Regions from separate parts of the Streptomyces sp. NPDC021225 genome, predicted to be linked through region 1. Evidence: riboswitches for the same ligand, from Rfam matches in the RefSeq annotation. Region 1 holds a riboswitch; the other holds the start of a gene.

Evidence for each region. Region 1 has a riboswitch for thiamine pyrophosphate ahead of thiC (phosphomethylpyrimidine synthase ThiC). Riboswitches for the same ligand answer to the same signal wherever they lie in the genome.
Region 2: it holds a riboswitch for thiamine pyrophosphate, as region 1 does, so the genes downstream of both, thiO (glycine oxidase ThiO) here and thiC (phosphomethylpyrimidine synthase ThiC) in region 1, are expected to answer to the same signal.

The regions. Positions count from the first base shown of each region.
Region 1 covers NZ_JBIRPV010000012.1:218,357-222,376, forward strand. The annotation lists gene ACH4S9_RS37705 (Bro-N domain-containing protein) at 1-699, shown strand, start outside; gene thiC (phosphomethylpyrimidine synthase ThiC) at 779-2,539, opposite strand; TPP riboswitch at 2,533-2,650, opposite strand; gene ACH4S9_RS37715 (YibE/F family protein) at 2,720-4,020, shown strand, end outside.
Region 2 covers NZ_JBIRPV010000001.1:1,363,982-1,368,001, forward strand. The annotation lists gene ACH4S9_RS06275 (thiazole synthase) at 1-49, opposite strand, end outside; gene thiS (sulfur carrier protein ThiS) at 93-293, opposite strand; gene thiO (glycine oxidase ThiO) at 302-1,543, opposite strand; TPP riboswitch at 1,541-1,654, opposite strand; gene ACH4S9_RS06290 (NAD(P)/FAD-dependent oxidoreductase) at 1,867-3,045, shown strand; gene ACH4S9_RS06295 (Rv2175c family DNA-binding protein) at 3,160-3,525, shown strand; gene thiE (thiamine phosphate synthase) at 3,683-4,020, shown strand, end outside.

The DNA.
Region 1 (4,020 bases):
CGCATGGTGAGTCTGCCCGGCCTCGTCCGGCTGGTCAACGGTTGCACCAAGCCGGAGGCAGAGCCGTTCAAGAACTGGGTGACCGAGGTCGTGGTCTCCATCCAGCGGCACGGTTCGTACGAGCTCGAGAAGGCCGAAGTACAGCCCACGGCCCCGGACGCCCCGACCGCCTACGCCATGCCGAAGGAGGTCGCCGACGCCATCGTCCGGCTCGAGGAGCACAACCTGAGCATGGACGCGCAGATGCTCGCCATGCAGCGCGAGGCCCAGGAACTGCGCCGCGAGAGCGCCGAGATGCTGCGGCAGTCCGTGGCGGCGCAGCGCGAGATCGCCGAGGCGATCCGCGAGTCCACCGCCGTTCAGCGGGAGTCGTTCACCGCCGGGCAGACCGCAGCGCAGGCGCTGACGCAGCACGTGAACAAGACCGCCGTGCCGCCCCGGGTGACCCCGGCCTCGGTGATCGCCGAGTGGCGCGAGCGCAATCTCGTGGTCACCGCCGACATCTGGGCCGTGGCCGCGTACATCCTGCCCGCGATCATCGAGCACGGCGAATGCCTCTATCCGCTGGATGCCATCGCGTCCGTCACCGGGCTCACCGAGCACCGCGTGCATGACGCGCTGCGCATGTTGCAGAAGCGCGGCTGCGTCCGGCAGGCCGGGGTGACTTCGGACGGCGCTCCGGTGTACGTCCTGAAGTAGTCCGCCCCGACACGGCCAGAGGGCCCGAAGTCGCAAATCGAAGTTGCGGCTTCGGGCCCTCCCGTACGTTACTGGTGGATCACTCCGCGAGAGGCAGATACACGCGGTTTCCCGCCGCCGCGAACTCCTTCGACTTCTCCGCCATTCCGGCCTCCACCTCGGCCGTGTCCATCGCGCCGCCGTGCTCGCGCCGGATGTCCTGGCTGATCTTCATCGAGCAGAACTTCGGCCCGCACATCGAGCAGAAGTGCGCCGTCTTCGCCGGTTCCGCCGGGAGCGTCTCGTCGTGGAAGGAGCGGGCCGTGTCCGGGTCGAGGGCCAGGTTGAACTGGTCCTCCCAGCGGAATTCGAAGCGGGCGTCGGACAGGGCGTCGTCCCACTCCTGGGCGCCGGGATGGCCTTTGGCCAGATCCGCCGCGTGGGCGGCGATCTTGTAGGTGATGACACCGGTCTTGACGTCGTCGCGGTCCGGCAGGCCCAGGTGCTCCTTCGGCGTGACGTAGCAGAGCATCGCGGTGCCCCACCAGGCGATCATCGCCGCGCCGATGCCCGAGGTGATGTGGTCGTAGGCGGGGGCGATGTCGGTGGTGAGGGGGCCGAGGGTGTAGAAGGGGGCCTCCTCGCAGATCTCCTGCTGGAGGTCGACGTTCTCCTTGATCTTGTGCATCGGGACATGGCCCGGGCCCTCGATCATCGTCTGGACGTTGTGCCGCTTGGCGATCCGGTTGAGCTCACCGAGCGTGCGCAACTCCGCGAACTGCGCCTCGTCGTTGGCGTCGGCGATCGAGCCGGGGCGCAGTCCGTCGCCGAGCGAGTAGGTGACGTCGTACGCGGCCAGGAGCTCGCAGAGCTCCTCGAAGTGGGTGTAGAGGAACGACTCCTTGTGGTGGGCCAGGCACCACGCCGCCATGATGGAGCCGCCGCGCGAGACGATGCCGGTCTTGCGGCGGGCGGTCAGCGGGACGTACGGCAGCCGCACACCCGCGTGCACCGTCATGTAGTCGACGCCCTGTTCGGCCTGTTCGACGACGGTGTCCTTGTAGATCTCCCAGGTCAGCTCCTCGGCCTTGCCGTCGACCTTCTCCAGGGCCTGGTACAGCGGCACCGTGCCGATGGGGACCGGGGAGTTGCGCAGCACCCACTCGCGGGTGGTGTGGATGTTGCGGCCGGTGGAGAGGTCCATGACCGTGTCGGCGCCCCAGCGGGTCGCCCAGGTCATCTTCTCGACCTCCTCCTCGATGGAGGAAGTGACGGCGGAGTTGCCGATGTTGGCGTTGACCTTCACCAGGAATCGCTTGCCGATGATCATCGGCTCGATCTCCGGGTGGTTGACGTTGGCCGGGAGGACCGCCCGGCCGGCCGCGATCTCCTCGCGGACCACCTCGGGGGAGACGTGCTCGCGGAGCGCCACGAACTCCATCTCCGCGGTGATCTCGCCCCGGCGGGCGTATGCGAGCTGTGTCACGGCGGCGCCGTCCCGGCCCCGGCGGGGCCGGCGGGGGCGGCCGGGGAAGACCGCGTCGAGGTTGCGCAGCCCGCCGCGTGGCGCGGTGTGCTTGACGCCGTCGTCCTCGGGCCGGACGGGGCGGCCCTCGTACTCCTCGGTGTCGCCTCGGGCGAGGATCCAGTTCTGCCGCAGCGGTGCGAGCCCGCGGCGGACATCTGTCTCGATCTGAGGGTCGGTGTACGGGCCGGAGGTGTCGTACAGCGTGACGTCCTGGCCATTGGTGAGGTGCACGCGGCGGACCGGGACCCGAAGGTCCGGACGCGATCCGGCGATATATCCCTTATGCCAGCCGAACTCAGGCTTTTCGGGCGCGTGTGCATCCTGCAGAGTCATTGAGACCCACTCCCTACGCCGGCATTACCCGGTAACAGGTTCAGCGGTCGGCGCAGCGAAGTCGGTCAGCGCCCTCTCAGCCCGGTGCTCCGAGCTCCCGCGATTGCAAAGGTGTCACCCACGCTAACGGTTGTCCGGCGACGATGAACAGAGGGCCCCCGGACTTGCGATGATCTGACGGTGACCTCGACACCACAGCGGCAGCACCACCCGGACGAGCCCGGCCACGCGCACGCCGGCGCGTCCAGCCACTCGCACGGCCACTCGCACAGCCATGGCCCGGCCACACCCGTCTCCAACCATCTGCGCAAGGTCATTGCGGCGGTCCTCATCCCCTTCGCGGCCGCCGTCGTAGCCGGGCTGATCGTGCTGTGGCCGGGCGGCACGCCCGACCACAAGGCGCATGAGCGCAGCGGGCTGGGCTTCGACCAGCAGACGGTGGCCGGGCGGGTGGTGAAGGTCGAGGAGGTGAACTGCGCCGACGTCAACGCCCAGCCGCAGCAGCCCGTCGAGCCGGGCCAGGAGGCCGCGAACCAGGAAGGCGGGGCCGGGGGTCCGGCCAAGAAGACCGTCTGCGAGCGGGCGACCATCGAGGTCACCTCGGGCAAGGACAAGGGCCGTACGTTCGAGGAGATCGTGCCGCCGAACGCCTCCCGCAAGTACTCCACCGGGCAGAAGCTGAAGCTGTCGTACGCGCCCAAGGCGCCGAAGAACCTTCAGTATTCGATCTCGGACGTCGAACGGGCCCTGCCCATGGCGCTGCTCGCCGGGCTGTTCGCGCTCGCGGTCGTGGCCGTCGGGCGGCTGCGCGGTGTCTTCGCACTGGTGGCACTGGCGGTCAGCTTCGGGGTGCTGACGCTGTTCATCCTCCCGGCGATACTGGCGGGCTCCAACCCGCTGGTCGTCGCGGTGATCGGGGGCAGCGCGATCATGCTCATCGCGCTGTACATGTGCCATGGACTGACGGCCCGTACCTCCGTCGCCGTGCTCGGCACGCTCATCTCGCTGCTGCTGATCGGTCTGCTGGGCTCGCTGTTCATCGGCTGGGCGAGCCTGACGGGCAACACCGACGACCAGACGGGGCTGGTCCACGGCCTCTATCCGGGCATCGAGATCCGCGGTCTGCTGCTGGCAGGGGTGATCATCGGATCACTCGGGGTGCTGGACGATGTGACGGTCACCCAGACCTCCGCGGTGTGGGAGCTCAGGGAGGCGGACCCCACGGCGGGCTGGCGCAAGCTGTACGCGGCCGCGATGCGCATCGGGCGGGACCACATCGCGTCCGTGGTCAACACCCTGGTGCTCGCGTACGCGGGCGCCTCGCTGCCGCTGCTGCTCCTGTTCTCGATCGCGGACAGCGGCGTGGAGGCGGTGGCGACGAGCGAGATCGTCGCGGAGGAGATCGTACGGACCCTCGTGGGCAGCATCGGTCTCGTCGCCTCGGTGCCGGTGACCACCGCGCTGGCCGCGCTCGTGGTCTC
Region 2 (4,020 bases), on a different contig from region 1:
TGAGCGGGTCCGGATCGAGGTCCGGGTCCGGGTCCGGGGCAGGGCGCATCGTGGTGTACGTCGTGTTGTGCATCGTTTCGGCCATCCGGGGTTCAGCCTCCTTGGACCGCGGTGAGGACCTCGACCCGGTCCCCGTCGCCGAGCGGGGTGGCGGGCCACTGGCCGCGCGGGACGACCTGTTCGTTGACTGCCGCGGCGACCCCCGAGCGCGCCCGGGTCAGCTCCGCGACCAGCAGGTCGAGGGTCGTGCCGCCGGGGAGCTCGCGGGGCTCGCCGTTCACGGAGACGGTCATGGAGGCGCTCATGCGGGCTGCTCCTGCGGTACGGGTGGGGTGGGGTGGGCGGCGGGGAAGCGCCGCGGTGAGAACGGCCGGGCCTCGTCCGGGAGCTCACCGCGCGTCAGCACCTCGGCCATGACATCGCCCGTGACGGGGGTGAGGAGAACGCCGTTGCGGTAGTGGCCGGTGGCCACGGACAGCCCGGGCAGCGCGCTCGGGCCCAGCAGCGGCGCGTTGTCGGGGGAGCCGGGGCGCAGCCCGGCGCAGGTCTCGACGAGCGGCAGCTCGGTGATGCCGGGCACCAGCTCATGGGCGTCGCGCAGCAGTTCGTAGACGCCGCCCGCGGTGACCGTGGTGTCCCAGCCGAGCTCTTCCGAGGTGGCGCCGACGACCAGCTCGCCGTTCTCGCGCGGCACCAGATAGACATGCCCGCCGCGCACCTCGGCCCGTACGGTCCTGGACAGGAACGGTGCGTACGCGGGCGGCACGCGCAGCCGCAGCACCTGGCCCTTGACCGGGCGCACGGGGGGCAGCGCGTCCTCGGGGACGCCCGCGAGCCGTCCGCTGAGGCTGCCCGCGGCCAGCACGGTACGCTCGGCCGCCAGCCGTGTGCCGTCGGCGAGTTCGGCGCCGGTCGCGCGGTCCGCCGAGAGCGTCAGCCGCTCCGCGCGGGACCGGTGGAAGACCACCCCGGCTCGCTCGCACGCCGTCAGCAGCGCCGCCGCCAGCCGCCGCGGGTCGACCTGGTGGTCCCCGTCCACCCGCAGGCCCCCGCGCACGCCCGGCGCGAGCATCGGCTCCAGGCGGCGGCATTCGCGCCCCGTCAGCCACTGCGACTCCAGCCCGAGCCGCCGCTGGAAGTCATGGAGTTCGCGGAGCTGGGCGCGGTCGTCGGGGTCGAAGGCCACGGCGAGCGTGCCGCAGGCGCGATAGCCGACGTCCTGGCCGCTCGCCTCCTCCAACTCGGCCACGAAGTCCGGATAGCGGCGCGCGGAGGCCAGGTTGAGCGCGAGCAGCGTCTGCTCGCCGTAGTGGAGCTCGGTGACGGCCGCGAGCATCCCCGCCGCGACCTGGGCCGCGCCGCCGCCGGGCGCCGGGTCGGCGACGGCGGTGCGCAGGCCCCGCAGGGCCGCCCGCCACGCCGTGACCAGGCCGATGACGCCGCCTCCGATGACCAGCGCGTCGTACGACCCGTCCGGCCGCGTACCCGAGGATGGCCGCGTACCCGAGGATGTGCGTGACGGCGTACGTGATGATGCGTGCATGGGCGTGACGCCCCTCCCTTCGCCGGCATGACCCGGATCAGGTTCGTACGGTCGGAGGCCGCTTCAGCCTCCCTCTCAGCCCGGTGCGTCCGGGCTCCCGCGAGAGCTTCGTCCCGCCACCCTAGTACGAGGCCGGAACCGCCCGGAAGGGCGAGCCCCCGGCCACGGGGTGTGCCAGTGCCCGCTGTGCCGGAGATCTCGTCCGTCGGTTCTCCGGTCGGCACCGCACACCGTCCTAGAGTGATCGTGTGAGCGATGAGACGACGACGAAGTCGGCATCCCCGGAGAGCAACGGCCGGCAGGTGGTGATCGTCGGCGCGGGAATGGCCGGAGTCCAGACCGCCGTCGCGCTGCGCGACCAGGGCTGGACCGGCTCCATCCTGCTGCTCGGCGCCGAGGCGCACCAGCCGTACGACCGGCCGCCGCTGTCCAAGGCCGTGCTGCTCGGCAAGGCCGAGGGCTCCGCCTTCGACGTGGACTTCGAGGCGCTCGGCGTCGAGTTGCGGCTCGGCGTGTCCGTCACGGGCCTGGACACCGGCGCGCGGCGGCTGGAGACCGAGTCGGGGCCGGTGCCGTACGACGTCCTGGTGATCGCCACCGGCGCCGAGCCGATCACCCTGCCCGGCTCCGAGGGCGTGCCGGGGGTGCATCTGCTGCGCACGCTCGACGACGCGGAGCGGCTGCGCCCGGTGCTCGCCGGGCAGCGCGAGATCGTGGTGGTCGGGGCGGGCTGGATCGGCGCGGAGTTCGCCACGGCGGCGCGCGAGGCGGGCTGCGCCGTGACCGTCGTGGAGGCCGCCGACCGCCCGCTGGCGAGCGCCCTCCCCGCCGAGGTCGCCGCCCCCATGGCCGACTGGTACGCCGACTACGGCGTCGAGCTGATCACCGGCGCGGCGGTGGCCGCCGTGGACGAGCAGGGGCTGCTGCTCGGCGACGGCACCCGGCTGCCGGCCGACGCGGTGGTCGTCGGCATCGGGGCGCGGCCCGCTACGGGCTGGCTGGCCGGCTCGGGCGTCGAGCTGGCCGCGGACCGGTCCGTCGTCGCCGACGAACAGCTGCGCACCACCGTGCCGGACGTCTACGCCGTCGGGGACTGCGCGTCGTTCCCCTCCGCCCGCTACGGCGAGCGGCTGCTGGTGCACCACTGGGACAACGCCCTCCAGGGGCCGCGCACCGTCGCCACCAATGTGGTCGGCAGCCGGACCGCGCACTTCACCGGTTCGGTCTACGACCCGGTGCCGTACTTCTGGTCCGAGCAGTTCGGCCGCTTCGTGCAGTACGCGGGCCACCACGCGGCCGCCGACGAACTCGTCTGGCGCGGCGACCCGTCTGGCGCGGCCTGGTCGGTGTGCTGGCTGCGCGAGGGGGCGCTGGTCGCCCTGCTGGCGGTCGGCCGTCCGCGCGATCTGGCCCAGGGCCGCAAGCTGATCGAACAGGGCTCCCGGCTGGACCGCGCCCGCGCCGTGGACCCGTCGGTGCCGCTGAAGTCGGCGGTCCTGTGATCCTCGCCGCGCCCCGGCGGCGCCCCCGGCCGCGGGCCGGCGGACGGCGGCTGGGCCGAGGCTGTGCCGGGTGCCCGACTACCCACTGTCAGTCCTAGATGGCAGGCTTGTCCCGTGACCGAGATTGACGCAAAGATCGATGCTCTCGTCCCCGCCTGGCTCACCCTCCCCGACGTCGCCGAACGGCTCGGCGTCGAGGTGACGCGCGTGCGGCAGCTGGTCAAGGAGGGTCAGCTGATCGCGGTGCGCCGTGGCGAGAACCGGGTGCTTCAAGTGCCCGCCGAGTTCATCGGTGACGAAAAGGTCGTCAAGGGCCTGGTGGGCACCCTGACACTGCTGAAGGACGACGGCTTCAGCGACGAGGAGATGCTGGAGTGGCTCTTCACCCCGGACCCGAGCCTCCCCGGCACCCCGGCCCAGGCCCTGCGCGAGAACCGTGGCACCGAGGTGAAGCGCCGCGCCCAGGCGCTCGCCGTATGAGCCGAAGCCACGGCCGACCCGCCGCACCCATCCGCACCGTTCGCACCATCCGTACCGTCCCTACCGTCTGAATCACCAACCGCCGAATCACCACCCGCGGCGTACGGGCCGGCCGCTCCGGCCCGTACGCCGCCGATCCAGGGGGAAAGCCGTCCCGATGGCCACCGCCGCCACCACCGCCCGCCGGCAGCTCGCCGACGCCCGGCTCTATCTGTGCACCGACGCGCGCCGGCGCCAGGGCGATCTGCCGGAGTTCCTGGACGCCGTGCTGGGATCGGGGGTGGACATCGTCCAACTGCGCGACAAGGGCATGGAGGCCCGCGAGGAGCTGGACCACCTCGCGGTGTTCGCCGACGCCTGCCGCCGCCACGGCAGGCTGCTGGCGGTCAACGACCGGGCGGACGTCGCCCATGCCATCGGCTCCGATGTGCTGCATCTGGGCCAGGGCGATCTGCCGGTCCCGGCGGCGCGCGCGATCCTCGGCGAGGATGCGCT